Regions from separate parts of the Candidatus Enterococcus clewellii genome, predicted to be linked through region 3. Evidence: predicted binding sites of a transcription regulator. Region 3 holds the regulator's gene; each other region holds the start of a gene.
The links. The regulator LexA, encoded in region 3, represses DNA repair genes until DNA is damaged. The targets are predictions, from matches to a motif close to CNAACANNTGTTNG.
Positions count from the first base shown of each region.

Region 1: the regulator LexA is predicted to act here: its motif matches at 4,377-4,390, upstream of A5888_RS18785 (Y-family DNA polymerase).
Region 2: the regulator LexA is predicted to act here: its motif matches at 4,665-4,678, upstream of ruvA (Holliday junction branch migration protein RuvA).

Region 1 is NZ_CP147247.1:4,006,624-4,017,210, forward strand. Features, by position in the region: gene A5888_RS18755 (hypothetical protein) at 1-5, shown strand, start outside; gene A5888_RS18760 (VanZ family protein) at 179-685, opposite strand; gene A5888_RS18765 (VanZ family protein) at 1,014-1,520, opposite strand; gene A5888_RS18770 (hypothetical protein) at 1,822-2,274, shown strand; gene A5888_RS18775 (hypothetical protein) at 2,342-2,632, opposite strand; gene A5888_RS18780 (hypothetical protein) at 2,647-3,027, opposite strand; gene A5888_RS18785 (Y-family DNA polymerase) at 3,011-4,336, opposite strand; gene A5888_RS18790 (antibiotic biosynthesis monooxygenase family protein) at 4,605-4,913, shown strand; gene arcA (arginine deiminase) at 5,241-6,467, shown strand; gene argF (ornithine carbamoyltransferase) at 6,488-7,507, shown strand; gene arcC (carbamate kinase) at 7,529-8,467, shown strand; gene A5888_RS18810 (Crp/Fnr family transcriptional regulator) at 8,520-9,215, shown strand; gene A5888_RS18815 (YfcC family protein) at 9,394-10,587, shown strand, end outside.
Region 2 is NZ_CP147247.1:2,450,239-2,460,825, forward strand. Features, by position in the region: gene A5888_RS11715 (oleate hydratase) at 1-25, opposite strand, end outside; gene A5888_RS11720 (TetR/AcrR family transcriptional regulator) at 118-696, opposite strand; gene A5888_RS11725 (hypothetical protein) at 1,071-1,277, opposite strand; gene A5888_RS11730 (helix-turn-helix domain-containing protein) at 1,672-2,586, opposite strand; gene ruvB (Holliday junction branch migration DNA helicase RuvB) at 2,853-3,866, opposite strand; gene ruvA (Holliday junction branch migration protein RuvA) at 3,882-4,487, opposite strand; gene A5888_RS11745 (peptide ABC transporter substrate-binding protein) at 4,813-6,495, opposite strand; gene A5888_RS11750 (PTS sugar transporter subunit IIB) at 6,892-7,230, opposite strand; gene mmsB (multiple monosaccharide ABC transporter permease) at 7,254-8,456, opposite strand; gene mmsA (multiple monosaccharide ABC transporter ATP-binding protein) at 8,458-9,990, opposite strand; gene chvE (multiple monosaccharide ABC transporter substrate-binding protein) at 10,119-10,587, opposite strand, start outside.
Region 3 is NZ_CP147247.1:326,763-337,349, reverse strand. Features, by position in the region: gene A5888_RS01690 (NADH oxidase) at 1-291, opposite strand, end outside; gene A5888_RS01685 (RidA family protein) at 649-1,029, opposite strand; gene perR (peroxide-responsive transcriptional repressor PerR) at 1,037-1,477, opposite strand; gene A5888_RS01675 (hypothetical protein) at 1,880-2,521, shown strand; gene cysK (cysteine synthase A) at 2,600-3,529, opposite strand; gene A5888_RS01665 (4-hydroxy-3-methylbut-2-enyl diphosphate reductase) at 3,693-4,691, shown strand; gene A5888_RS01660 (glucosaminidase domain-containing protein) at 4,991-5,845, opposite strand; gene tkt (transketolase) at 6,142-8,136, opposite strand; gene A5888_RS01650 (DUF896 family protein) at 8,235-8,477, opposite strand; gene lexA (transcriptional repressor LexA) at 8,725-9,345, shown strand; gene A5888_RS01640 (alpha/beta fold hydrolase) at 9,404-10,216, opposite strand; gene A5888_RS01635 (dihydrofolate reductase) at 10,256-10,587, opposite strand, start outside.

The DNA of each region.
Region 1 (10,587 bases), 930 kb from region 3:
AATAGGAGCTAAAATTTTCTGTCTAGATTCAACTGTTAAAAAACATCGAAGTAGGAGAGAAATCTCAAACTTCGATGTTTTAATTATTAAAATTGTAGATTCGTTTTATCTGCTGAAACTACTGATTAACAGCCTTAAAACAATTTCCAAAATGTTAAATTAAGAGCTAAGAAATTTCTTAATTCACAAACAAGATCGTAACCAAAACGAACATCAAAACAGTACCAATGGCAGAGATGATTATCAGATATTTGTCTAATCGGGCGCCATTTTTACTGATTTTCTTTAACAAAAGATAAAAGAGAATCCCACTGACACCACCTATTACATTCATCAATATATCTGTGATGTCCGAAACTCCGATTGCAAAAATGTATTGAAGAACTTCAAAGGCAATGCTCCCAGCTGCAATAAAGAGAACTTGACTCAGATAAGGAAGCTTCCAGGGAATAAGGTTGAGATAAATACCAAAAGGAACAAATATGATGAAGTTGCTGAGAACCTCAGAAGTATTGAACTTTCCTGCTTTAAATGAAGAATCTCCAAATGGAATGAGATTAATATGTTGAAGGTCGGGAAGTTTATCTAAAGATAACTGAAATTTAAAAATAATGGCCCAAATCAAAAAAATAAAATAGACAGTGGTCAGAACCACAGCGGTCTTTTGGATAAATGAATAGTTCATATAAGCTTCCCTCCTGTCAGGTGATTTGCTTGATTGCCAATGCAAAACTAGCATTCTACGCTTCTTATAGTTTACAGAAAAAATTCAGAAATGATTCCTGAAAAAGCTGGTTATATAACAGTATATCAAACAATCCATTGAAAAAAAGTAGGAAAAGTATAGCTTAGAGAAATATTAAATGATTCCTGTTATTTTCTGTTTATTATATATCGAATACTGCATGTCTTTCATACACTTCGGTAGTTTGATAAAATGAAAATTGGGCAGAGAGATGAAAATAGTAAATCGTCCTGAATAGTGAAATCAGGACGATTTTTCATATAATCAGTTAGGCCATAAGCATGATATTGGTCAGAATCAATGTTAAGGCTGTGCCAATAGCTGCGCTTGCTGTTAGGTATTGATGCAAAGTGTGCTTATTTGCTACACATTTTTTTAGGGCGAGATAGAGAAGGATGCCGGTGATCCCACCAAACGTGTTGGTTATCAGATCAGTGATATCTGTTACACCTATAGAGAAGATGTACTGAAGAAGTTCAACGACCAAGCTTACGGTGGCAATTAGAACAACCTGTTTGGCGTAGGATAGCTTTGTCGGTAATAAGTTTAAGTAAATTCCAAATGGAACAAAAATGATGAGATTTCCCAATACTTCAAAGGTGTTAAATGCTCCGGTCTGAAAGGAGGATTCAGCAAAAGGAATAAGATTGATGTATTGGAGATTTGGAAGATAGCTTAGTGATAACTGAAATTTGAAAATGATTGCCCAGAATAGGAAAAGAAAGTAGATAGTTGTGAGGGCAACTGCAAGTCTTTGTATCAGTGATATTCTCATATAGAATGACCTCCTTTAATAAGTCATAGCAACAAGAACAGTTGAACCAATTATTGGTTATGGAAACTGCTTGATGCTTGCCAGATAACTTTTCTAAAAAGTGTTAGTACGAAGTATAGCAAATAATTTTATAGAAAATGGTAAGTTACTTACAGCTTAGAAAAATGTTAACCAAACATTTCTGAAAACTTAAAGAATAAAAAGATAGGTACTGATAAACATTCTAAAGAGTGAAGATATTGAAAATAGTACATATACTTTTAATTTTTGCCTTATTAAAACAAAAAAGGAGATGAGTATGTTGAAAAAGAGCTGGATGCTTCTAAGCATTTTTATGATTACACTCATTTTATTGGGATGCCAAAAATCAGATACTCTGAATGATCAAACGGTAAAGAGCACTATTGAACCATCAACAGGTAAAATAATGAAGAGCGATCAAACATCTCCAAGCCACTCAATCGGTAGTGAGGATTTCAGTGATATTCCTGCTGGCAGCCTCAGTGAAGATGATCCTGTATTTGATTATGTTGAGGACAATGTGTTTATAGGAGAAGTTTTGGAAGCTGAAAAAAGTGAAACAGTGCTTGTAAAAGTAAAAATCAGCGATAGCTTTCAGGAATGTTATATTCCTATTCACGATGCGGTAGAGGTGAAAAAGGGGCAGGTCATAAAAATCAAAACAAACGGTATTGTATTGGAGACTTTCCCGGCCACATTTGCCGAGGTGTACAGTGTTGAAGTGATTAGATAGAATAAAAGACGTAAGAAGCTTCCTTATTTACTAGTGCTTCTTACGTCTTTTGTTTTGAATGTTTATTTTACGCGATACTCTTCAGTGGCTTCATCACAAACTCTCGGACAAAGGAATTTGGGTTTCTGACGATGAACTTTTCAATCACAAACTGATTGCGCACATTATAATGACCAAATACAGAAAGCTCAAAGGTATTATTTTCCAGAAACATCACTAGGTTTGCCAGCTCACGTTTACCAACAAGACAATTGATATCTTCTTGTGTGGTGTGAAGCGTTAGGCGTACCAACATGTTTGGAAAGGCTGAAACTAGCCTGATTTTATCGGCAATTCCTACATAGCTACCTGTTCTCATACTTTTTTCCTCCTTTAGACCTCGCTCCATTTATGGAAGCTTTTCAATGCAACATGTCGAATCTCTTCATAAAGTACGAGCTTTCCATCAACAAGTATACCTAGTTCATCAAAGCCCATAAGCTTTCCGGTGACATCTTCAAAGTAATTATTATCTGTATCCTTCATTTCCAGTTGAATAGCAATCAGGAGTTGTGATTCATAGGCAGAGGCCAACACCTGTTGGATGTCGTACTCAGACATTTTTTCTTTAGGTACTATCACATGTTCTTCCTCCTGCTGTTCTTTCTCCATTTCAGCTGTGTGCTCTGAAAGATACATTCCTTGCCATTTCATGATTCCACGATCGACATAATCATGGAAATAAGAATCGCTCCAATCAATTTCGTTTGGCATCATATTCACTCCTTAATCCGTCCATTCCACCGGCGTGTCCACCGATTAAAGAAGCACGGCTAATTGCAGTTCCACCCTCCATCAGGGAATTAGCATGTACAATAGAGGTGAAGCCATATTTTTTTCTGATGGCATCAATCAATAAATCGAGTTTATGATCATTGATGGGGGTGTCAGCTTCATTAAACAGATCCAATTGAATTGCTTCTGTGTAGGTCAGCTTAGAAAATGAAATTCCTACGCGACGCACTTCTGCTCCTGTCCAGTTTCGGCGAAAAATTTCTATTATGTATTCTTTTAACAGTTTCGATCGGTTAGTTGGAGGAATCTTCATTTGTTGGTTGAAGCCTTTGTTTCCCTGTTTTCTGTACCAACTGGAATAGCCTATGTAAAGAGAGACACACTGCGTTTGCGCATCATGCTGCCGCAATCTAGCTGCGACTTGGTCAGAAAGCTCCTGAAGAACAATCTCAATTTCCTGTTGAAAGCGATAGTCGCGAGGCAATATCTGATTGTTATTAAAGGATTTTTCCATCGGTTTGTAAGTGTCGGACAACTTTGTTCGATCAATTCCACAAGCATGGGCATGGAGCTGAACACCAATTACGCCCATCTCTTCTTTTAGTTTTCCTAAGTCAGCATGAGCCAAATCAAAAACAGAGCGAATATTTAGTTTCTCCAGACGTTTGGCAGTTCGAACATTCACGCCCCACATTTCAGTGATGGGCTGGACCTTCCATAAGGTATTTGGAAGATCTTCGTAACGCCACTCAGCAATCGAATTTCCTGTATGTTTTGCTTGAACATCTAAAGCAACTTTGGCAAGCAGAGGATTATCTCCAATACCGATTGTTACATGGAGCCCGGTTTCTTTAAGAATTCGTTCTTTTATCTCTTCGGCCAGTCCAAATGCGTCTTTACCAAATAGTTTTTTACTATGCGTAATGTCAATGAATGTTTCATCGATAGAATAGACAAGAATATCACTGCTGGATGTGTACTGCTTATAAATTGCATTAATTTTCATATTTTCATCAATATATAGCTGCATTCTTGGCGGTACGATTTTAAGATCAGGATGATTGGGGATGTCCCATTTTCGCATAACGTTAGAAAGGCCAAGTCTTTCTTTGGCGGCAGGAGAAGCAGAGAGAACCAAGCCACCTGTGTTTTCAGCGTTACTCATGACTACCAGCATTGTGTCCAGTGGTGATAGACCTAGTTTGACACATTCTACAGAAGCGTAGAAGGATTTGACATCAATACATAAAATATCTCGGCGGGGTTCCTTTTCGTAATCGAATTTCATGAGTAAGCTCCTTTCTATGAATAAGTCTAAAGTAATTATACGAACGTTTGTTCGTTTTGTCTAGCATAAGATAATTTACTGGGAGCAAAAACTTTTTTTGAGAAAGAAATTAAAGAAAAAAGCTGCTAAATGAAGACGTTATCTCATTGGAAGCCATTATACTGGAAATAGTTGAGGATTTACTTACGAAGAATGAATGAATATAGTATAATTGAAAATGATAATCATTATCAATCGTTGAGAATAAAATAATGAAAGGATGAATACTGTGATCATTCAATCAGTAACATTTATTGTTAAAAAAGAGGGCAAAGAGCGTTTTGAGAATAAAACAAAAAAAGACGTTGCTTCAATGCTGGAAAGAGAAGCCTGTATATCCAGTGAATGTTGGTATACGGAAACAAAGGAAAGCTGTGAATTTGTCCTGGTTTCTAAGTGGCAGACAAAGAAAGACTTTCAAGATTGGCTGAAACGTCCGGAGCATCTGCAGCAGCACAGAGAAGCGCATAAAGAAAGAGGAACTAAGCCTAGTATAGTTTTGGAGAAAAGCCAGAAAAGCTATACTGTTTTGACATAGGATGGGAAGGAATAATCAGTAATAAAAGCATAGTGGATGAAGGGGTTCTAAAAAAGACCTTTATCTACTATGCTTTTTTATATTTCTGACTCATAGATAAAATTTTGATGCTGATACGTAAACATTAGAAAATTCTTATTTTTCTTTTTATGGATTTATATAAATTTTTAAAAGTCTAGACTGAGATTTTTTTCAAAAGAATGCATATATGCAATGTTTTTGTATAATGAGAAAAATTCGACATTTCTAAAGGCAAAAACACGATGTGAAAGCGTCTACATTTTGGTAGCATTGAGTTGTACAAAAGAATAGAGGGGGAAATAACCTATGGAAAAAGCAATTAATGTTTTTTCAGAAATTGGAAAATTGAAGCAAGTGATGCTTCACAGACCTGGTAAAGAATTGGAAAATTTGATGCCAGATCATCTGGAACGATTACTGTTCGACGATATCCCGTTTTTAGAACAGGCAAGAAAAGAGCATGATATTTTTGCGGATACGCTTCGTTCTAAAGGAGTTGAAGTTCTGTATCTGGAAGACCTTGCGGCAGAATCATTGACTTCACAAGAAATCAAAGAGCAATTTTTAACAGAGTATTTGGATGAAGCCAATATCAGTGGCACCAATATCAAGCAAGAAATAAAGGAATATTTTTTATCACTTGGTTCAAATCGGGAATTGATCGATCAATCAATGGCAGGACTTAAAAAGAGAGACTTGGTGCTAAATGGTAACGCGAAATCTTTGACCGACTTAGTAGATGATAATTATCCATTTTTCATTGATCCAATGCCAAATCTTTACTTTACCAGAGATCCATTTGCAACAATCGGAAATAGCGTGTCACTGAATAAGATGTATTCAGAAACACGACGTAGGGAAACACTTTATGGAAAATACATCTTTAAGTATCACCCAATGTTCAGAGATAACCCAATCAACTTACTTTATAACCGTGATGATAGTACACGGATCGAGGGTGGCGACGAACTAGTCTTATCCGATAAAGTTTTGGCGGTAGGTATCTCTCAAAGAACCGATGTGGCTTCGATTGAAAAGCTGGCTAGAAATATCTTTGACAGTGAATTAAGCTTCGAGCATGTCTTAGCATTCGATATCGGCGAAGAAAGAAAATTCATGCATTTGGATACAGTCTTTACAATGGTCGATTACGACAAATTTACGATCCATCCTGAGATCGAAAGTGACTTGACTGTTTACTCTATTTCAAAAGAAAACGGTGAAATCAAAATCTTGGAAGAGGTCGATTCTCTGGAACACATTCTATGTCGCTATTTGAATATACCAGCGGTTCAATTGATTCGTTGCGGTGGGGATGATATCACAGCTGCTGCGAGAGAACAATGGAATGATGGATCAAATACCTTGACGATTGCTCCTGGTGAAGTAATCGTGTATGACCGAAATGTGATCACGAATAAGAAGATGGAAGAGGCCGGCGTCAAACTGAATTATATTCCAGGAAGCGAACTAGTTCGCGGACGTGGTGGCCCTCGCTGTATGAGTATGCCGTTTGTTAGAGAAAATATTTAAAAATCAAGGAGGAAAAAACAATGACATCAATTTTTCAAGGACGTAGTTTACTAGCAGAAAAGGATTTTACAAGAGAAGAGCTGGAATACCTGATCGACTTCTCCATTCATTTAAAAGATTTGAAAAAGAGAAATATCCCGCATCGTTATCTTGAAGGAAAAAACATTGCTTTACTGTTTGAAAAAACATCTACACGTACACGGGCAGCATTTACTACAGCATCCATCGATTTAGGCGCACATCCGGAATTCTTAGGTGCTAATGATATTCAATTAGGGAAGAAAGAATCTGTTGAAGATACCGCGAAGGTTTTAGGTAGTATGTTTGATGGAATCGAGTTCCGCGGCTTCAGTCAGGAAGTTGTCGAAGACTTAGCGAAATATTCAGGCGTTCCCGTTTGGAATGGTCTAACGGATGAATGGCATCCAACACAAATGATCGCTGATTTTATGACAATCAAAGAAAATTTCAATACGTTGAAAGATATCACACTTGTTTATGTAGGCGATGGTCGTAACAATATGGCAAATAGTTTGCTTGTTACTGGCGCAATTCTAGGTGTAAATGTACGTATCTGTGCACCGAAAGAGCTGCATCCGGAGCAATCAGTGGTTGATTATGCGAATAAGTTCGCTTCAGAATCTGGAAGTCAGTTAATGATTACAGATGATGTTGCTAAAGGCGTAAAAGATGCCAACGTTTTATATACAGATGTTTGGGTATCGATGGGTGAGGAAGATAAGTTTGAAGAGCGAGTGAATTTACTGAAAGACTATCAAATCAATATGGATATGGTGAAAGCTACTGGAAATACAGAGGGTGACTTGATTGTTCTTCATTGTCTGCCGGCATTCCATGATACAAAAACAGAATATGGAAAAATGATCAAAGAGAAATTTGGCATCGATGAAATGGAAATCACTGACGAAGTATTCCGCAGTAAATATGGTAGACAATTTGAAGAGGCAGAAAATCGGATGCATTCAATCAAAGCGATCATGGCAGCGACATTGGGCAATCTCTTCATTCCAAAAGCATAGAGGCAGAAAGGAGCAGTTAGATTGACTCAGAAGAAAAAAATAGTCGTTGCTTTAGGCGGCAATGCGATTCTATCAGATGATGCAAGTGCACAGGCACAACAGCAAGCATTGGAAATGACTGCAAAGCATCTGGTTCAGTTGATTGATTCAGAAACTCAGTTGATTATTTCACACGGGAACGGACCACAAGTCGGCAATCTGTTGTTGCAGCAACAGGCGTCTGATTCAGAAAAGAATCCCGCAATGCCATTAGATACTTGCGTGGCTATGACCCAAGGGAGCATTGGCTTTTGGTTGCAAAATGCTCTGGAAAGAGAACTGAAAAACGCCGACTTGAAAAAAGAAGTTGCAACGATTGTTACACAGGTAATCGTTGATAAAGACGACGAAGCGTTCAAAAATCCAAGTAAACCAATTGGTCCATTCCTTACGCATGAACAAGCTCAAGCTCTGGAAAAAGAAACAGGAGCTGTTTATAAAGAGGATGCCGGGCGAGGCTGGCGCAAGGTCGTGCCGAGTCCCAAGCCAATAGCTATCCAAGAGCAGTATAGCATAAATACATTGATAAATAATGATATCATCACAATTTGTGCCGGTGGTGGCGGGATTCCGATTGAAAAACAATCGTCCCGTGGCGTAGAAGCAGTAATCGATAAGGATTTTGCTTCCGAAAAGCTAGCAGAGCTGGTAGATGCAGATTTGTTCATTATTTTGACTGGGGTAGATAAGATTGCTCTGAACTTTGGGAAAGAAAATGAGAAATGGTTGGATAAAATGACTGTTTCAGAGGCAGAGCAGTACATGAAAGAAGGGCACTTTGCACCAGGCAGCATGCTGCCGAAGGTTGAAGCAGCCGTACAATATGTAACAGCAAGACCGGATTGTAAAGCAGTAATTACCTCACTGGAAATGCTGGGAGGTATCGGAAAGGAGCGTGTGGGGACAGAGATAGTTTGTTGAACCGATAGGGTAGGAATGAACTAGGAGAAGAATAGCCTTTGGAGTGATTCGTATGGAAAAAAATGCTACAACTTCTAAAGTATCAATAATAAACGAGCATCCTTATTTCTTGAATTTGGATGAAGAAAATCGTGGGCTTCTAAACGAGAACATGTATTGCCGTTCTTATAAAAAAGGACAGGTTCTTTTTGACACGGGTGATAAGCGAGACAGGATATTTTTCTTGAGCAAAGGTCTGATTCGTATTGAACGATTGGATGATACAGCGTCGTATAATTTCTTAGAGTTTATTAGTGACAAGCAGCCATTTCCGTTACTTGATATGTTTGAATCTGAAAAATACTACTTCTCCGCTGTTGCCATCACAGACATAGAGGTCTGTTATGTCTCTTCCACAATTTTTGAAAAAATCGTTCAAATGGATTTGGATCATTTGCGCGTATTCAATACAGATTTGAATCGACTCGTAAAAAAACAGATGCGGAGAATTCAATACTGTGTGACATCAAAAGCGAAGCAACGAGTAAAAAACACCTTGTCTATTTTGATGGAGGATCTAGGGGAACGGGTGGATGATAAAATCATCATCCCCCATCCGATCCTCATTAATGATATTTCAAAATACAGTGGTACGACCAGAGAAACAGTCGGTCATACGATCAGAGAGCTGATCAAGCACAAGAAAATAACGTATAAATATAAAGAATTGGTATTTATCGATATTGATTATTTTACTTTAGGAAAATAAATGATATGAATTTGCTAAGATAGGCAATCGGGAAATAGAATACCAGTGGTCAACACAAAGCAATCCCGAAGATTCATATAATTAATCAATACAGAAAGGAGAACTATGAATGAGCTCCGATTGATTCATGAAGAGCGAAACAGTTTTTCTATAGGGCTTGTTTATAGTATAGAAGACTATGACGACCAAAAAAGAGAAAAAAGAAAAAAAGTCCATTTCATCATTTAGTATTCTATTCATCATTATTATATTACTGACTGTCGTTTCCTGGCTGTTTGCGGGTCAGTCGTTTACACCTACTATACCAGCCGGAGGAACCGAAGAAGTCAGCCAAGTTGTTGGGGCAAAGATTTCTGATCTGGTAATGTCCCCATTTAATGGCTTTAGAGATGCCATCGATATCTGTGTATTCATTTTGATTCTAGGCGGATTTCTGAATATCGTGAATCGGACGGGTGCTTTGGAGGCTGGTATACAGCATATTGTGCGAAAGCTGAAAGGTAACGAACTAGTGTTGATCCCCATATTAATGATTCTATTTTCAATTGGTGGTTCAACCTACGGAATGGCAGAAGAAACGATTCCGTTTTATTCACTATTGGCCGTAACAATGGTTGCCTCAGGCTTCGATACGATTGTTTCAGTAGGAACAGTTATGTTGGGCGCCGGAGCTGGGGTTATTGGTTCGACAGTTAATCCATTTGCAACAGGGGTGGCAATGGATGCCCTTCGAAGTGTTGGCATTACGCCAAATACGGGGACTATTTTAGCAATAGGCTTTGTATTATGGATCGTGACAACAGCCTATTGTATCTTCTGTGTAATGGGCTATGCAAGAAAAGTAAAAGCTGATAAAGGGTCAACGATTCTTTCACTGCAGGAACAAAAAGATATGGAGGAATCATTTGAAAAAACAGGTGCTCAGAACCTAGAGTTTACGGGCAAACATAAAGCAATTTTGTCTGTTTTTGCCTTCTCATTTGCCATCATGGTTATTTCCCTTATTCCGTGGGGATCATTTGGCATCACGATTTTTGATGGCTGGACTTCTTTCCTTACCGGAGAAAGCTTTGGCGATTGGTATTTTGGTGATTTAGCTATGTGGTTCTTCTTAGTAAGTTTAGTTGTTTCATTGATTCAGGGATTTTCAGAGAAGGAAATTATCGACACCTTTATCGATGGGGTAAAAGATATTCTCTCCGTTGTTCTGATTATTGTTGTGGCACGTGGCGCTTCTGTAATCATGCAAGTCACTCATTTAGACTTATTCATTTTGGATAAATCTGCCGGATTGCTTCAAGGGCTGTCGCCGATTCTGTTTGTTATCGGAGCATACGCATTATATCTGTTCCTATCTTTCTTGATTCCATCT
Region 2 (10,587 bases), 2.1 Mb from region 3:
CCAGTGCGGTTCCTCTTTTTTTCATACAACACCGTCCTATCATTAAGATAGGTATATGTTACATCATTTCTTTATAAAAGTCTTCAATTTCATTCTAATTAATACGATAAACATCCATCAAATTGATCCATCTTCGTCCTGCTGATAGATTCGATAAGAGAAAAACTCGATATCCTTCGCCAATCGAAACAACTGTGTTGCAATCGTCAATGGGGTCTCCTGATACCCCTCCTGTATCCAGTTCAGCAGGACACCACTACACCCATAGGATAAGAAGCGAGCGTAAAATTCTTTGTCTTCCGGTAACAGCTCTTTGTCCGCATCTATTTGCTCAAAGAGCCCAAACAATAATTGTCTGGTCACTGCCGAAAAATCTTTCTGTAAAATATCCGGTCGCGCAATAACTGTATTATAGTAGAAATCCTTTTCCTCAATGATTGCTTTCAGCATCTTCAAGGCCTGTTCTTCCCAATTATCGATTTTGACATCTCTGGTACTCAAATAGATAAACGCATCCTGTTGATAGATCCAACGAAGTAAATCATATTTATCTGAGAAATGATAATAGAACGTCTGACGATTCAATCCAGCTTCCTTTGTCACATCCTGCACACTGATTTTATCGAATGACTTTATCTTGCATAATCTGATTAATGCTTCTGCTATGGTCCTTTTTGTAGCTGACGATCCGGCCATTTCTTTTCCTCCTCTGTCAGAGCCCTGTCTGGTATGCGAAATCAATCCATTTAAATTATTATACTATACGTCACACACTTCGAGGGTTTCATTTTAGCAGAGTGTTTTAAATTAGCCAATGATAGTGGAAACTATGACCCTGTCGAAAAAAAGACAACAGAAAAAGGACACCCTAGCTAAAAGTGTCCCTTCTCCCCCTATTATTTAACCAGACCCAATTAAGAACAATCTATCATTGCCCTAACTCTTTTATTATCGACAAATAGCACTTTAAAAATATTCACCGATAAGAAAAGAGGCATCCAACCACAACTAACACCATCTCCCCTTTCAAAATAAGTTGTTTATTAGAAAAATCGAATTACCATTGATTGCTACACAATCTCAGATATTTCAACTTTATCAACCATTTCACTACTTAAGGAAAGAATTTTTTTTTCCCATTTTTTTAACATGATGATCTTGAACAGCTCACCATTTAAAACGACCTTCAACAATTTTTCATTTTCCTCTTCATTATGAATGACAAGGTTTTGAACGGTTATTTGTTTAGTTTCTATAGAATAATCCACCTTATCCAAAAATTAGCCCTCCTTTTTACCCAGCTAACCAATGAGCTCCTAACTTAATAAGCATCAATAAACTAAGCAAGCTATATGAATTGAATGAGCTAAATAAATTACACATCTATACTTCCTCCTAATCAATTTTTTCTCACTTGTTGAGTACAGTATAGATAAATCTCGCCCACCTCAACAGGACATAAATGTCCTGTAAAAAGAAAATCTCCTTTAATCTTTAACATATTACATACCACATTGTTATGGATAAAAATCAAATTGACAAAAAAAGGCTTTTAGGGAATACGATACAGCTATTTTTACACTAAATTACCTAAATATAGACATACTAAAAAATTAATGGATAAGCTATTCGATGAAATAACTTACCCATTAATCTTAGTATATTGTTGTATTATTGTTTTTCATTAAATGTTTTTAAATCCATTTCCAATTCTTTTAGAATCTTTTCACTTAAAGTTACGTCACCAAATAATTTTGCACATTGTGCACCATCTAAATACTTCTGTTCAGCTCTATTAACATCCCCTTGAGAAAATAGCCAGTATTTCCCCTCGAACACATCTACTGCTGGCTTCTTTTGAAAATCTTGATTAGTCTGCATGATTAGATTTGCTACTTTAACAGCACCGATTAATCTATCGTAGTTATCATATTCAATGAAAACACTAATCGCTACTAACAATACCTTTATCAGCAAAAACAGTTCAACATCTACAGAATAATCTACTTGCTCAATCACTTTATCAGACAACGTCATAAATAATTGTTCATCGTAATCCTTAAAATGTATACAATGAAAATATAGCTCAATTATCAATAGATCATTGATAGAATACTCCTTTTTCTGCAATATTTGATAAAGATAATCATGAAGTATCCCATCACCAAAATCAGCATTTTCAGCCAAATGAACATCCATTGATGCTTGTTGTACGTCTATTGAAAGTTGTTCCTCTTCTGGCAACTGATCATAGTAATTTTCATAAATTTCATCAAATGTTTGTTCTTTCTTGGCAATCCGTTCCTCTTCTTTATAAGTATAAAGCTTATAAAGTCTCTGTTTCAATTGCAAATATCTTTTGGGCAATTCATAGTATTCTTCATCAATCAAATGATGGATCGGTATAGCCAGACGTTGAGAAATAAATGTCAGTTTAGGTAGTGTTGGAAGCGATTGACCTGCTTCGATTCTTGTTAATTGTCGTACGGTCAGTTCCAATTCATCATCACAAAAATCTTCTCTTGTCAGACCCTTCTTTTCTCTAAGCAATCGGATTTTCTTTCCTAGCTCAACCTTTATGTCCATAGCTATCCTCCCCTATCTCTTTTTCTTATATTGTAGCGCTATTCACAAACAATAAGCAACAGCAATACAGCGAAATATGACTAAAATTCCAAATCTTACGCAACCGCCATACAGCCATCATCATTTCTCAAAGTAGACTTAATTATTTTATAATAAACCCACTATTTTTCTATCATTCTACCGATGCAATTTACAAATTTTGATAGATTTATCTCTAATTGAAATAAGCCTATATGATTCTAGTAAAAGAAATAGGCTTATCATTATTATTTTTGTTCAAAATAAGGATAATCAAAATGCTCATATGCGCGGGCTGTCGCAATCCGCCCTCGTGGCGTTCGTTTGATAAAGCCGCGCTGAATCAGGTAAGGTTCATACATATCCTCAACGGTTTCGGTTTCTTCTCCGATGTTTACAGCTAGTGTGCTTAAGCCCACAGGTCCCCCACCATACAGTTCAATCAACGTACGCAGCAGCTTTTGATCCACATAATCCAGCCCTTGGTGATCTACCTGCAGTAGTGTGAGTGCCTGATCAGCAATAGGCTCATTGATCACACCATCTGATTGAACCTGGGCAAAGTCTCGGACTCGCTTTAACAGGCGATTGGCAATCCGCGGTGTCCCACGTGAACGGCGGGCAATTTCGAACGCACCTTCCTCCACGATTTCCGTCTGGAAAATATCTGCGGAGCGAAGAACGATTTCTTTTAAGTCCTTATCCTCATAATATTCCATATGAGAGACGATCCCAAAGCGGTCCCGTAAAGGGGCGGATAACATCCCTGCTCTTGTTGTTGCCCCAATCAATGTGAAGGGCGGCAACGGAAAATGAACGGGGTGGGCTGTCGTTCCTTGACCAACCATGATATCGACAAAGAAGTCCTCCATGGCAGAATATAGCATTTCTTCCACTACTCGAGGTAAACGATGGACCTCATCAATAAACAGCACATCGCCTGGTTCCAGCTCATTCAAAATCGCAACCAAATCACCAGGTCGCTCAATAGCCGGTCCGCTGGTCGTTCGAATATTAACAGCCATTTCATTGGCGATCACCATCGCCATTGTGGTTTTCCCAAGTCCCGGTGGTCCGTAAAGTAGCGTATGGTCTAACGATTCTTGTCTTCTTTTAGCAGCCTCAATATAGATACTCAACTCTTGTTTTACCTTATGCTGCCCGATGTATTGCTTCAATAATCTTGGGCGCAAAGAAACCTCCAGAATTTCTTCCTGTTCGTTTCCTTCCGCCGAAAGCAGGCGCTCTTCTTCGTTGCTCATCTCTTTGCCCCTCCCTTAACGCTTCATCATCAGCTTTAATGCTGTTCGTAAGTACTCATCTGTCTGAGCTTGCTCCAGCTCTTCCAGCGTCGGTGTGACCTTCTTGATTTCTTTGTCGCTATACCCTAATGCACCAAGAGCTTCCAGAGCCTCTGCCAGCGGTTGATTCCCGCTTGATGGTATTGCTTTTGCCATGGCCTCCACAGCCGATTCTGACCGTTCCAGATCGCCAAGCTTGCCTTTTAAGTCCAGAACCATTTGCTGCGCTGTTTTCTTACCCACTCCCGGGAATTTCGTCAGATACTTCGCATCTTCACTTTCGATGGCATTGATTAATCCGCCGTGGTCTTCTGATGCCATGATTGCCAAGGCACTTTTAGGCCCAATCCCGGAAACACTGATCAGTTTCAAAAATAATTGTTTCTCTTCCAGGTCACCAAAACCATAGAGTGTATGGGCATCTTCGCGTATCACCTGATGTAGATACACCTGTACTGCTTCTGTCTTTCCGGAATAACGATATGGATTCCCCACAGATACTTGATACCCAATACCATTCGCCTCTACGACAATGTAATACGGGCTGATATATGTAATTGTGCCAATGATGTATTCGTACATAATGTCTCCCTGTCTTTATAAGCAAAAAATTCAATGTTCACGTTTTTCTCGCTTTTATTTTTAGTTGTCAAAGGAAGTTTTTATTCTCATTAATAAGTAAGAAATATTTTCTCCTTTTCACACTAGAATTGTCTTTAGTTTATCACAAAGAAGAGCAAAGCAATAGCTTCTACAGTACGAACACTCGTTTTCTTAGCAATTCTTTAGAGTATCAAAAAAAGAAGCTGAGGCATCCGCCGCTTTGGCGATGTCCCCAGCTTCAAATTTTCGGAGTAGCCTATTTTTTCGTCTGAATACTTGTTCGCCCAGACTAGAAATCTCTTAATTATTCTTCAATATAGGTCCACTTGTAATCATATTGTGCGCCGGCTGCATGAGCAACGACACCCTTCACTTTTGCACTACGCATATGTGCTTCTGATTTTTGATACATCGGGATCACGCCCATGTCATCCATCAATACTTTTTCAGCAGCAACCATATCATCCCAACGTGCCTCTGGATCAGCTGCATGTGTTGTATTTGAAGCTGCTACTAATTTGTCATACTCTTTGTTAGAGTATCGTCCTCTGTTATACGAGTTGCCTGTAACAAACAGGTCTAGGAAGCTACTTGGGTCTGCATAATCTGCACCCCAACCGCCCATGATTGCTTCAAAGTTTCCGCTGTTCCCTCTATCCAGACGAACAGAGAATGGTACAGGGGTTACTGTTACATTGATACCATCTAAGGTGTCATTCAACGCACCTTGGATGTATTCTGTCAATTTCTTCGTTGAGTCGGTATCGTCATGAACGATATCCATATCAAATTTTTCGATGCCCAATTCTTTTTTCGCTTTTTCCCAATGTTCCTTTGCCTTATCCGCATCGTAAGAAAGGACGCTTTCATTCTCTCCTGCGAAATCTTTATTATCCGCTGGTGAGAAGGACAGATCTGAAGGAACCAAGCCTTCTGAAACAATCGAACCATCGCCTAAAATACTGTTAACTAATGCATCTCTATCGATTGCGTAAGAGATTGCTTTACGCAAGTTTTCATTGTGGTATGGAGAATCTGCATCACGTTGATTCAATTCCATATAAACGGTACGACCATCTTTTTGACTGACAAATTCAGGATCGTTGGCCATTTGCTGTGCTAGCTCTCCGTTCAGGATCACGTCATCCGCTTGTCCATCCTGGAATAGATTCAATGATGTAGGTGCTTCTTTTACTACATCAACACTGATTTTATCAAGCTTCACAGTGTCTTTGTCCCAGTATTCCTCATTCTTTGTGTAAGACCATTTTGTATCTGTTCCTGGTCCATCAAAATCAGTTAAAGTGAATGGGCCATTGTAAATCGCATTATCACTTGAGGTAGCATATTCCTTGCCATGTTCTTCTACCACTGATTGTTTTTGTGGGAAGAATGACGGGAATGCCAGTAAGTAATCAAAGTACGGTGTTGGTTTTTCCAACGTAATTTCCAACTCATGATCACTAATTGCTTTAACGCCTAATTCAGAAGCTTCTTTTTCCCCTGCACTGACTGCTGCCCCGTTTTTAACTAATTCAAACAAATAAGCATATTCTGCTGCTGTCTCAGGATTTGCGGTACGTTGCCAACCATAAACGTAATCATCCGCAACAACAGGGTCACCATTCGACCATTTTGCATCTTCACGCAGTTTGATTGTATACGTTAGGTTATCGTCACTGATTTCAGCCATTTCAGCTGCACCTGCTGGTTGAGGTTTACTGTTTTCATCTAAACGATACAGTCCTTCATATACATTGTTCAATGCTGAAAAACTGATTGTGACTGTTGCTAAGGATAAATCTGCACTCGGCATCTCTTGTTGAACAACAACTCTAAACAGCTGTTCCCCAGAAGCCTTGCTTGAGTCAGTTCCTCCACTTTTATCCGTCGAATCCGTCCCGCCACCTGTCGATCCGCAAGCTGCTAAAACCAAGGTGGACAGTAAAACGATACTGGTAAATTTCTTCACGCTATTCCTTTTCATCTTTCTCTCTCCAATACATCATATTTTTCTTACCGTTTTTTAATTTTTAGAATATTCTTATAATACTAAAAATTAGATAGCAGTGCAATCATTTTTTCTCAACTATCAAAAAAAAGTTTGTTTTTCTTAGAATAAAATGGATGGCCGCGGCCCTATTAGCTGTGATTAAATAATTATTAAAATGCGATGAACACAAATAGTACAGAGGATTTTGTTCCTGTTTTTTTATTATCTTTCATAAGCAATTACAACAAAAAAAAATAAATGGATAAAAGTTGCTTGCGCTACTCTTATCCATTTTATTTAGAGGGGATTACACTATTTTTCTATTTTTTAACCACTGTCTGATTTGGAGCTGATTCATATTCACTGATCGGCCCCATCATTTATTAGAAATCAGTGTCCATTTTTTAATAAACTCAAGCTGTCTTTTAACACAGCTTCGCCATCCAATGTTTCGTAATCTTCTTTCGAAATCAGCTTATAAGGGACTGCCTTGTAATTCAAAAAGTCCTTTAGTCGCGCAACCTCGTACTTCGATTGGGGACCAATCAATAACGCATCCACTGCCTGTGTTTGGATGGTTTGCTCGGCAACAATGGCTGGTGCGGAATACACATGAACATTGACCCCTTGCTCATCTGCCGCTTGCTGAACATTTCTCACGAGAAGCCCTGTTGTGATTCCCGCAGTACAAATCAATAAAATCGTCTTTTGCTCGTTCTCATTAGCCATAGCTTCTATCCTTTCACCTGCTCTTAAGAGATTTTTTTCTTCTTATTATAAATATCCAATACAACTGCTAACAGCAAAATCAAGCCTTTGATCGCTTGCTGCCAGTCAACCCCGACCCCTAAGATCGACATCCCATTGTTCAGCACACCCATAACCAAGCCACCGACAATTGCACCCATGATCGTTCCGATCCCACCGGAAGTAGAAGCGCCACCAAAGTAAACAGCAGCCATCGCATCCAGCTCCATTGACGTACCTGCCTGTGGTGTTGCTGCGTTCAGACGAGCGGCCAAAATCAATCCAGCCAATGCGGCCATCGCACCCATATTGACAAATACCCAGAACGTGATTTTTTTCGTCTTGATCCCGGATAATTCAGCGGCCTTTTTGTTTCCACCTGTTGCGTAAATTTGGCGACCTGCCACAGTTTTATTGGTCAGGAAACCATATGCTGCAACAATAATACCTAAGATGATCAAAATGATTGGATACCCTTGATACGCCGCAAAAATATACGTCACGCCAACCACGATCAATCCAGTGAAAATAGCTTTGATAAAGAAAGCATTCATTGATTCTACTTCAAACAGGTTTTTCTTCCGACGTTCTCTCGTGCGCCATTGCCCTAGAATCAATACGGCTGCAATGATCACACCAATGATCATTGAAAGAAAATGTAAATGATCACCACCGGCAATATCCGGTAAGTACCCTGTCGAAATTTTTTGAAAGGCACTCGGAAACGGTGCCAGTGACTGTCCGCCTAACACAACTTGCGTTAATCCACGGAACATCAATAATCCTGCCAGTGTTACGATAAATGCCGGAATACCGACATAAGCTACCCAAAATCCTTGCCACGCACCAATTAATGCACCGATCCCAATACAAAGCGGAACAGCCAGCCATGGACTGATGCCATTATTCACCATTAACATACCGGCAATCGCACCGACAAATGCCATGACCGATCCGACCGACAGATCCACATGTCCTAGCAATACAACCAGCAGCATGCCTGCCGATAGTACTAAAATATGGCTGTTTTGCAATACTAAGTTCGTGATATTCAAAGGTCTCCAGAATATTCCGTCCGTCATCAGCTGAAAAGCTATCAGCAGTGCAACCAGAATGATTACCATGCTGTATCGGCTGAAGATGTCCATTGCCTTATCCTTCAAGTTGAAGCTTTTCTTCTCTTTATCCAGTTTATCTGTATTTTCCATCTTAACTCACACCCTCTTCTTCCATGGTCATCAGGTTCATCAATATTTCTTGATTGGCGTCTTCTCTCATCACTTCTCCTGTGATCCGCCCTTCGTTCATCGTGTAGATTCGATCACACATCCCCAGAATTTCCGGAAGCTCCGAAGAAATAATGCAGATGCTTTTTCCAGAAGCAGCCATCTCTTCAATAATTGTGTAAATTTCATATTTTGCGCCTACATCGATCCCGCGGGTCGGCTCATCCAAAAAGAGGATATCCGGCTCCGTCATCAGCCATTTCGCTAAAACGACCTTCTGCTGGTTACCACCACTCAGGCTACCGACATTTTGAAAGACCGAATTGGTTTTCGTTCGCATCTTCTTGCGGTATTCTTCCGCTGCAAGGACTTCTTTTTCTTTATCAATCACGCCGCCTTGACTGATTTTCCCAAGACTGGCAACCGTTGTATTCTCGCAAATATCCATTAACAGATTCAGTCCCAATGCTTTTCTATCCTCTGACACATACGCCAAGCCGTTTCGAATCGCTGTTGGTACGTCCTTAACAGATATTTCCTTCCCTTCTTTATAGACCTTACCGCTGATGTTGCTGCCGTAAGAATGACCAAAAACACTCATGGCAAATTCTGTTCGACCGGCACCCATCAGCCCCGCAATGCCAATAATCTCACCACGCCGTATGGATACATTGATATTGCTGTTCATTGTCCGTGATCCATCGATTGGATGATGCACTGTCCAATCTTTCACCTCGAAATAGACATCACCAATGTTTGGATGACGATCTGGGTAACGGTTAGTCAAATCACGTCCAACCATCCCTTTGATGATCCGTTCTTCATTGATATCTTCTTTCTCAAGCGTTTCAATCGTCTGACCGTCACGTAGGATCGTGATACGATCTGCAACAGTTACGATTTCATTTAACTTATGAGAAATAATGATCGAAGTGATTCCCTGTACTTTAAATTCCTTGATAAGCTCCAACAAATTGGCGCTTTCCTCTTCATTTAGTGCTGCAGTCGGTTCATCTAAAATCAATAGACGAACAGATTTAGAAAATGCTTTGGCAATTTCTACAAGCTGCTGATGCCCCACACCGATTTGTGAAACTAAAGTGTTCGGATCGATTTTCAGTCCAACGGTTTTCAATAAATTATCTGTCTTTTTCTCTGTGATATCCCAATCAATAATGCCATGCTTTGCTTGCTCATTGCCTAAAAATATATTTTCTTTTATCGATAAATAGGGGCTCAATGCCAACTCTTGGTGAATAATGACAATTCCTTTATTTTCACTGTCACGTAAGTCTTTAAATTTGCAGGTTTCTCCGTCATAAACGATTTCACCCTCGTAGCTTCCGTAGGGGTATAGTCCACTGAGAACATTCATCAACGTCGACTTTCCAGCACCATTTTCGCCGCACAATGCATGGATTTCTCCACGTTCAATGCTTAGATTCACATTATCAAGCGCGCGAACGCCGGAAAATTTCTTGACGATGTTCTTCATCTCCAGAATATGATCTGACATCTTTCCCATCCTTTCTTCTTCACTTCGGTCATTTCTTAAAGCCGAATAAACGGTGTTCCAAAGGCTCTCCATGCCTCGGCTCGCAATCTATGCGAGCGCGGAGGCACAGAGAAGCTTTGTTACAACCTCTATCCATTCAAATCTGATTCTTTATAGTAGTCTGTGTCGATTAACTCTTCTTTGTAATTGTCTTTATCTACAGAAACCGGATTCGCTAGGTACGTAGGAACAACTTTTACTCCGTTGTCATACGTTTCTGTATCGTTGACTGGTACTTCTTCATCTTTACTGATTGCTTCGATCATCTCGATCGTATTTTTCGCCAAAATACGTGTATCTTTAAAGATTGTTTGGGTCTGCTCGCCAGCAATGATTGACTTCACTCCGGCAACCGTTGCATCTTGTCCGGTGATGACCGGTAATGGTTTGTCTGTCGAACCGTAGCCAACACCTTTCAAGGAAGAAATGATACCCAAACTGATTGGATCATACGGGGAAAGCACAGCATCCAATGTTTTGTCTGTATAGTTTGCACTTAGCAAGTTATCCATACGTGCCTGTGCAGTCGAACCATCCCAACGCAAAGTGGCAATCTGG
Region 3 (10,587 bases):
TCCCGTATTCAAGTCTTTTGCGACAACTTCTTTGTTATCAACGTCTATAGATTGTACTTCATGCTCCATATTTACTTTTGCACCCAAAGATGCTAATTCTTCTGGATTTGAATAAAACAAACCTGCAGGATCTTTCACGACTCCTCCGACGTATAGCGCAATCCCACATGATAAGAATGACACATTATCATTTCTTTCATAGACAACTACTTCTGCCTCCGGATGATTTGCTAAAATGTTTTTTACAGCAGCTGTTCCAGCATGCGTACATCCTACAACTACAACTTTCATTATGTGTTCCCCTTCTCTCAACGATTTCTTAATAGTCAGCTATCTTAGTAGCTTACAATAGAACTATAACAAACTGAGAATTATTATTCGATTTTCGCGCTTGTGAATTCAAAAATATTTTTTCACAAACTTTCTGATAGACCTTACAATTAGTAAGTGAAATTGGTTCATTCTTACTAGAAAACAGAAAAAGCAATCAGATAGCTTTGCTATCCAATCGCTTTCAATTTCAAAATAAAGCTTATTATATGGGTAACGAAACCATGTACCCATTCATTTTTGTATCTGACAAATCAGTTTCACCTAATGGCTCTTTTTAGTCTGACTTTTCCTGACAAATATTTGTGAAATCGTTGATTACTCAGTAACTGAAGCAATAACTTCAATCTCAATTAGAACATCTTTTGGCAAACGAGCAACCTCTACAGCTGATCGTGCTGGCAGATGCGCTGAAAAAGCGTTAGCATATACTGCATTAAATGCAGCAAAGTCTTCCATGTTTTTTAAGAAGCATGTTGTTTTGACCACTTGATCAAACGAACTTCCAGCTTCTGCCAAAATAGCCGCAATATTTTTCACTACCTGCTCCGTCTGTTCTTCAATTGTTGTACCTACGATTTCTCCTGTTTCCGGATGAAGCGGAACTTGACCGGAAGCAAACAAAAGACCGTTAACAATGTTTCCTTGAACATAGGGGCCTATTGCCTTAGGTGCATTATCTGTATGTATCTTCTTGATCATAAAGCTACTCCTGTTCCTTCAATTTTTGACAATCCGGGCATAAGCCATATAGCTCCAGACGATGTTCATTGATTTCAAACCCTGTCAAACGACTGGCTGCCATTTCAACATCCTCTAACCCAGGATAATGAAAATCAACGATTTTGCCACAGTTTTGACAAATCGCATGGTAATGTTTTTTAGAACTAAAATCAAAACGACTGGCTGCATCGCCATAGTTCATCTCCTGAACAAATCCGATTTCAGTGAACAGTCTTAAATTATTATAAACAGTAGCAACGCTCATATTAGGAAAACGACTCTCTAATGCTCGGTAAATCTCATCTGCCGTTGGGTGCGTGTGGTTTTCAATCAGGTACTCTAAAATCGCATAACGTTGGGGAGTAATTCGAATATTGGCTTCTTTTAGTTCTGCCATTGCATTTTTGACCAATATATTATCCATTGATAAATCCCTCCTTTTATTAAATAATACTATTTCTAAACAAGCTTTACAAGAAATAATCGCTGAGAAGGTTGGAAAATAAGGAAAAAGCAATAAAATTCTTCAAATTTCCTTACTAAGTAATAAATAATACAATCTAAGAACAAAAAATTCTTTTATTGATTAAAATAAAAAAGAAGTGGGACTCCTCAGTTATTGTAGCTGTTTTACACGTCCACTCCTTCATCAAGTACGGAAATTCTTTTTTTTGATTATGATACCATGTAAACAAAAGCGTTTTCAAAACAACTTATTTGATTCATTTTTTTAGTTATCAATCAAAAAAGCGACTTGTGAAGAATAACCTTGTCTATTTTAACGAACTATGGACAATCATCACTTTTCTAAGGAGGGAAGCTACCTATGAATAAACCATTATCCATTTCCACGCTCTCATTTGCTTCTTGGGTAACGATCAGCTTATATGTCTATTTGCAAGGGCGCAGTGTGGGAAAAATCAACTATTTTCTTCTTTTACAACTATTCATTGGCATGCTGCTGATTTTTCTTCCCATTATGATCCAAACGTTTTTGCATGTTTCCTTTCCAGACATTCTCTCTGCCTTCTACCAGCTCTTTCTAATTCTCTCTATCTTTCTTGGAACAGGGCTAAACTTTGTCAATAAAATCCCTCATTGGGATAAAGGGCTACATGTGTTATGCGGAATTTTCTTTAGCCTCCTTGGTTACAGCATTTTCACACTATTTCTTGATACGACTAGCCCCCACTCCTTCTGGCCCTATGTTCTTTTTGGCTTCTGTTTTTCCTTAACTATTGGTCTCCTCTGGGAGTTTTGGGAATTCTTTTGTGATTGCTTTTTTGGGATGAATCTCCAACAGTTTAACGGCATACAAAAAATCCCTAAAATTGGTCAAGCAGCATTGATGGACACCATGCTCGATCTTTTAGCAGACTTTTTTGGTGCATTGTTGGTTGTTATCAACACACTTATTCAATGTACACATACTAAGAACTACTTCGTTCACTTTATGTTACAACGTTAGAATACTTGCTTTTCCAGCATTAAAAAACGACTAAGGTATTGCTCAGTCAGAGCAGACCTCAATCGTTTTTTTATCATACTAATCTTCAGTTTTGTATAGAGCTGTAGAAAGGTATCGCTCCCCATTATCCGGGATAACCGTCAGAACCTTTTTCCCTTTACCAAGCTTTTTCGCTATTTCAATTGCTGCATAGATAGCTGCCCCAGCAGAGATCCCCACCAAAAGACCTTCTTTCGTTGCAGCTTGACGCGCAGTTTCCATTGCATCTTCACTTGATACGGCTAACACCTCGCTATAGATATCTGTATCTAATACTTTAGGAATAAAACCTGCCCCAATTCCTTGGATTTTATGTGGTCCAGGTGCGCCGCCTTCCAATACAGGTGATTCTGTCGGTTCAACAGCAATCACTTCTATTTCAGGATAAACACGCTTCAATTCGCGACCAACGCCTGTGATTGTTCCGCCAGTGCCAATTCCTGCAACGAAAGCATCTAAGCCATCTGCTCCAAAAGCAGCTTCGATTTCTTTTCCAGTTGTTTTTTCATGAATTGCAGGATTTGCCGGATTATCAAATTGTAGTGGCATAAAATAGCCATTTTCTTCTGCTAACGCTGTCGCTTTAGCAATTGCACCCTTCATTCCTTCTGAGCCGGGAGTCAAGATCAACTCCGCACCATAGGCCTTCATCAACTGACGACGTTCCATGCTCATCGTATCAGGCATAACGATTTTCACCTTATACCCTTTTGCAGCACCAACCATAGCCAAACCAATCCCAGTATTTCCACTTGTCGGCTCGATGATCGTTCCTCCAGCTGAGAGCTTTCCAGCTTCTTCTGCACTTTCGATCATACTCAATGCAATTCTGTCCTTCACGCTTCCACCGGGATTGAAAAATTCTAATTTAACAAACACTTCTGCCGCGTCCTCAGGTACAAGTCTTTGAAGTTGAACAACAGGTGTCTGACCAATCAACTCAGTAACAGATTTAACAATTTTTGTCATACTATTTCCCCCATCCAAGATTTTTTAATGTTTCTTTAATAATAGCTCATTTTTTGAAATCACGCTATTAATTTGCTATAGTTAAAAGGTTGGACATAAACTTTATACAATCTTAATGAAAATATTGTATAGTTAAAAAAACAGACTATAGGAGTTTGATTATATGGAAATCGTAAATATCAGTCCCCGAGGATATTGTTATGGTGTCGTCGATGCAATGGTCATCGCGAGAAATGTCTCTTTAGATGAGTCATTACCCAGACCTATCTACATATTGGGGATGATCGTTCACAACAAGCATGTGACAGAAGCTTTTGAAAGCATTGGTATACATACTCTGGATGGAGAAAATCGGGAAGCAATTTTGGAACAAGCAGACTCAGGCACCGTCATTTTTACCGCTCATGGTGTCTCGCCGAAAATTAGAGAACTGGCTGAGAAAAAAGGTCTGACGGTTGTTGATGCAACCTGTCCAGATGTGATGATCACCCATGAGCTTATTGAGCAGAAGGTCAATGATGGCTTTGATGTCATTTACATTGGGAAAAAGAATCACCCAGAACCAGAAGGAGCTGTTGGCGTTGCGCCTGAACATGTTCATTTAGTAGCAACGATTGACGATATAGATCGCTTAGAGTTTTCAACAGACAAAAAACTGTTTCTAACAAATCAAACAACTATGAGCCAATGGGATGTATTAGATTTGATTGATTTAATTAAAATAAAATACCCTCTGGTTGAGATCCATCAAGATATTTGCAAAGCGACTCAGGTTCGTCAAGAAGCTGTAGTGACACAATCTCAAGGCTGTGACCTGACGATTGTTGTTGGCGATCCTAAGAGCAATAATAGCAATCGCCTTGCTCAAGTGTCTGAACAACAAGCAGGGGTCAAAGCCTACCGTGTATCGGATGTCTCGGAAATTCAACCGGAATGGTTAAAATCTGTCGAAAAAATCGCAGTTACAGCCGGTGCCTCTACCCCAACACCAATCGTTCGTGAAGTAATCAATTACTTACAAGTGTTCGATTATACCGATCCTACAACCTATATACAGAAAAGTACTGTTACTGAAGAAGCAATCCTTCCTCGTCCGCGTAAAAAGGACATTTCTTCAAATCGTGCAAGACGTTTGGAAGAATTACGTAACGGTAAACGGTAAATAATCATTTTTCAATCTCAAGGATATAGTAAAGCTATTTATATCCAAGAAAAAATCCGAATGATCCAGAAAATAGGTATTCCTATTTTCAAGATTATTCGGATTTTTTCTGAGGGCTTCCCCAGTGCATCTGCTCCACTTTCACAGTAAATCATTCCACTCTTACTGCTTTCATACTAAGAATAAGCACAGTGTGAACAAATACTTTTGGACTACCGCTTATTTGATTTTAAGGAGTATAACGATACTGGTTATCTCTTTCGATTCACTCTAGTACTGTAAAAAAACCAATCTATTAGCTACCTTACCTGTATAACTTGTCCTACAGTAATTAGATCAGCAGATAGACCATTGAGAGACATCAGCTGTTCTACACTCGTGCCATAGCTTTCAGCTATTCCCCATAAGGTATCTCCAGAATTCACCGTATAATCTGAAAGACCAGATTCTGAATAGATAACCGCTTGACTCTCAGTATCAGCATAATAACTATACCCAGCCGTTCCTGTATCAAATCGGGTCAATCCATATGCTTCAATCAACCAATTCAACTTTTGTGCATATCCTGGATCTGTCGCATAAGTTCCCGTTAACGCCGCGGTCGCGTCCATATAGCTTGTCGTATTACTCTTCCAAACATTAGAGTAATAATAATTGCCATACCCTGAAACAGCGTACAAAATCACATTGGCATGATCTTGAAACGATTCATAGTAGGAAGAATATACGCGAAATGGTTCCGATGTCATCAACCACTCACCATTCAAGTATTCAGTTGTAGACATATATACTGATTGCCCAGCATAACTCCCTTTTACCCCAAAAAGATTATAATTCGGTGCACTGGCTAGTTGAGAATTTCCATAGCTACTTTCCAATAAAGCTTGAGCAATCATTACTGATGCATATAAATCATTCGCACTAGCTACGCTAGAGGCCGAGTAACCAATAGACTCAATAAAGTCTATTGGTGAGACAGAGGATATTTCTTCATAAGCATAGGCTTCTGTTTCATCCGAAAAAAGCGCTGCTCCGCCAACCAACGGCGCAGACAATAAAGCAACTCCAACACCTGAAGCCAAACGATTCGCATTTTTTTTATGCTTGATAGATTTTTCTATATGTCTGCTGCTGCGTGTTTCACGTTTCTCCATTCACTTTGTTCCTCCTTAATAATTTCATAATAATAGTGTATGATAATTAAATAAAAGACACAACAATATAGAATCTAATTTGATCCAATTTAATCTAATTGAAATTTATCCGAAATATAATTAATGTAAAAGAAAGACTAAATTATTATTATTAACATTATATATACTTTACTTTTAGAACAATTATTGTTATATAGAATTTATTTATATAACCTTTTATATTTGTTTCAGAAAAAAACAGGCAAGGATTCTACAACGAATCCCTGCCTGTTTCTATACAATTTTTTATTTCGCTTTTATAAGCTATTATACTTTTCTGTAACATTTTCAACAGTGAAACCAAATTCTTTCAATACAGTATCGCCAGGTGCAGAAGCGCCAAAATGATCAATCGTAACTGTTGTTCCTTCGAAGCCAACATAACGATCCCAACCAAATGATGAAGCAGCTTCAATCGCCACACGTTTTTTCACATCTTTTGGTAGTACTGATTCTTTATATTCAGCAGACTGTTCTTCAAACAAATCAAAACTTGGCATAGATACAACAGATACATCTTTGCCTTGCGCAGCCAATGCTTTTTGAGTATCGATCGCAAGATTCACTTCAGAACCCGTCGCAATTAAAATACCTTCTGGTTTGTCGCCTTTTTGTGGAGAAATGACATACGCACCTTTTCCTACAAATTCTTCAGCCATAGCTTGTGTTCCTTCAATTACAGGAAGATTTTGACGACTCAACACAAGAATTGTTGGTTTGTTTGTTGATGTCATTGCAAGCTTCCATGCCGCAACAGTTTCATTTCCATCTGCTGGACGGATAACTTGCACACCAGGCATACAACGAACACTAGCTAGCTGTTCAATCGGCTCATGAGTTGGTCCATCTTCACCAACTGCTACTGAGTCATGTGTTAGCACATACGTAACCGGTGTTTTTTGAATTGCTGCCAAACGAATAGCTGGACGTAGATAGTCAGTAAAGACAAAGAATGTTCCGCCATACACTTTTGAACCGCCATGAAGCTGAATACCGTTCATAGCTGCTGCCATTGCAAACTCACGTACACCAAACCAGATGTTGCGTCCTTCGTATTGACCAGGCTCGAAATCCTTCTCTCCAGCTACCATCGTATTGTTGGAAGCTGATAAGTCAGCAGATCCGCCCCAGAAGCTTGGTACAGCTTTAGAGATTGCTTGAATCGTCTCTTTGCTTGTTACACGGCTGGCTGCACTGCTGCCAACTTCGTATACTGGTAATTCTTTATCCCAATTTTCAGGTAATTTATCAGCAAACGCATCTTTGAATTGTTGCGCCAATTCTGGATGTGCCTTACTATAATTTGCAAATAGCTCATTCCACTCAGCTTCAGCTTTTTCGCCTTTTTCGATCATTGTTTCATGGAAACGTGCAGCTACTTCTTCTGGCACTGTAAAGTCAGGATACTCCCAGCCATAAACAACTTTTGCAGCGTCGATCCCTTCTTGACCTAGAGGTGCGCCATGAACAGCTGAAGTTCCTTCTTTTGGAGAACCAAAACCGATAACTGTTTTCACTTCAATCAATGTTGGCTTGTCCGTTTCAGCTTTCGCTTCTTCAATTGCTTTTGAAATAGCTTCCAGATCATTGCCATCTTTTACCAAAATATGCTGCCAGTTATACGCTTCAAAGCGCGCACCAACATTTTCAGTGAAGGCTTTTGATGTCGGTCCGTCTAAAGAGATATCATTTGAATCATACAACACGATCAATTTGCCTAATTTCATGTGTCCGGCCATTGAAGCAGCTTCTTGAGAAACACCTTCCATCAAGTCACCATCACCACATAAAGCATAAGTGTAGTGGTCAACGACTGAGAAGCTGTCCTTATTGTACACTGCGGACAGATGCGCTTCTGACATTGCCATACCTACTGCCATCGCAATCCCTTGTCCTAGAGGGCCTGTAGTCGCTTCTACGCCATCTGTGTGGTCAACTTCCGGATGTCCCGGTGTTTTGCTATCCCACTGACGGAATGATTTCAAGTCATCGATTGTCACTTTGTAGCCTGATAGATGAAGCAGACTATACAGTAAAGCTGAACCATGTCCTGCTGAAAGAACAAAACGGTCGCGATCCGCCCAGTTTCTAGAAGTGGTTGGGTTTACTTTCAGGTGTTTTGTCCATAATGCATAAGCCATAGGGGCAGCACCCATAGGTAGACCTGGGTGGCCTGAATTCGCTTTTTGAATTGCTTCAATACTTAGTGTACGTACCGTATTCACACCAAGTTGATCAGTTTTATCGAACAAAAAAATCATCTCCTATTTAGGTTTTTTTTACCTTTATTATCAACATTGTAACCCATTTCATGGATGAAAGCAATGAATTTAAGTAAAATCCACTGTAATTATTTGCGATCGTGCAAACCTTTTTCTTTTTGAATCTGTTTCAATTTATCTGGTGTTACATCATTGCCTTTGGGATCAACAACCTTCATTCCTTCTATATGATGACGCATCCCTTTTCTGAATGTCTTAATATATTCTTCACGAAGCTGTTTCTGCTCTTGCTTCTCAGCAGCAGTCAGTTCAGTTTCTTTTGACTTCTTAGACAATTCATTAATACGGGCAAGCTTTTCTTTTGACAGCACTGTTCTTCCCTCCTTCTTTTCTGCGACAGATTGCAGTTGCATAAAACCACTGTTCATAGTTTCACAGTTCCTCAAATCAGCTTTTTATTTTTTCAGCCAATCCGACTGCGTTGTCAACACTCTAATAGTATAAGAAGAAGCGCAAAAAAACAACTAAATTCCATGAAAGAAAAACACGAACGCTTGTTTGATTTAAATTATTAAGTGTGATAGACTGTAACTATAAAATTGAAAGAAGGTGCGGATATTGGCAAAGCGTACTGAAACAAGACAAGTCGAAGTATTAAAATATATATATGATCAAGTAGAACTTAAAGGATATCCCCCAACTGTTCGGGAAATTGGGAAAGCTGTTGATCTTTCTTCAACCTCCACTGTTCACGGGCATTTGGCTCGTTTAGAAAAAAAAGGATTGATTTTAAGAGATCCGACAAAGCCAAGAGCTATAGAATTGACACCAGAAGGCCTGGAAAAAATCGGTATTCAACCCACAACAATCCCAATGTTGGGTGTTGTAACAGCTGGTGAACCAATTTTAGCCGTTGAAGAGGCTTCTGACTTCTTCCCACTTCCTCCTGATCTTCGTTCAGAGGAAAACGCCTTGTTCATGCTTACCATTCGAGGAGAGAGTATGATCAATGCCGGAATTCTAGATGGCGACCAAGTCATCGTAAGAAAGCAGCAGACAGCATCAAACGGTGATATTGTTATCGCAATGACAGACGAAGACGAAGCAACCTGCAAACGATTTTTCAAAGAAAGCAGTTATGTACGTCTACAACCCGAAAACGATGCCCTAGAGCCGATCATTTTAGATAATGTCAGTATCCTAGGTAAAGTAGTTGGGCTTTATAGAAATCATATATAACTCGTAATAGACGATTTAAAGCAGGGCTTCTCAAACGAGAAACCCTGCTTTTTGCTCTTTAAAAGTGTCTGAGCCAACGGCTAAACGCTTCTGAAAAAAGTGCTGGCTGTTCTATTTGCAGATTATGGCCTGCTTTATCAAGCACTTGAAAGGAGCCTCGTGAAAATGAATCCATCAAACGGAAAGCATCCTGATACCCCACACAATCATCTTGTCTGCCAGTTAAAATCATAGTAGGTTTATCAAACACTAGTGCTTCAAATTCCGATTCAAAGGACAACTCATAGCCAGTTTTTTGATACGTGGTAACGAACGCTTCGTCCGCCCTTTCTAAACCAGAAAAGATCTCTTGCTTGTATCTCATCCAAGTTGCTTCTGTGGCTATAACAGCCATTTCCAGAAAATCTGAAAATTTTTCTTTTTCCGCATCCGTCGGAACAAGCGCCTTTGATCTTTCCAATAACTGCTTCGTCGGAAGATTTCTCTTGTTTCTATCAGCGACTGTACATGGACATAATAAAAATAGCCCTTCCATAGCATTAGAATTTGAGTAGGTCAACCCCAATGATAGATACCCGCCGTATGACTGACCAACCAGTAGAAATTTTTGTGAACCAATCACCTGATGAACAAAATCTTGAATCAGCTTTAGCATATTATCTGCACAAGAAACATCTTCTCCAGCAGTGGATCTCCCCATTCCAGGCAAATCCAGATAAATTCGCTGATAGCCTTCAACCTGACGAAAAACCGGTTCTAAACAACCAACCATCACCTCGTGATCTTCCGGAAACCCATGGAGGCACAACACGGGCTTTCCTTCACCAATGATTCTATAGTGAATAGAACAACCATTTATTTCGATTTTCATGTTCGTTCCTCCTTTGCAATACACACAAAGCAAAGCTATCTATGCTGATTTTCGTTGATACGTTTCAAAAACATGAGCATACGCATTTTTCTCGTCCACTTCGCCTTCACTCGAGTTGATCAAGGTCCACTCACCCCAATTGATCTCTGGAAAAGTAGTATCTCCGTCAAATGTTTCATGAATCACAGTCCGATACAATACATCACAATGGGCCAGAAAATCCTGATAGATTTTTGCTCCTCCGGCAATAAACGTAATTCCTGAGAACTCCTCCGCATACTTCAAGACCTCTTCCACACTATGCATAACGGTGATTCCTTCTCCTTGATAGCTCAAGTCTCTAGTTAAAACAATCGTTTTTCGGTTTGGAA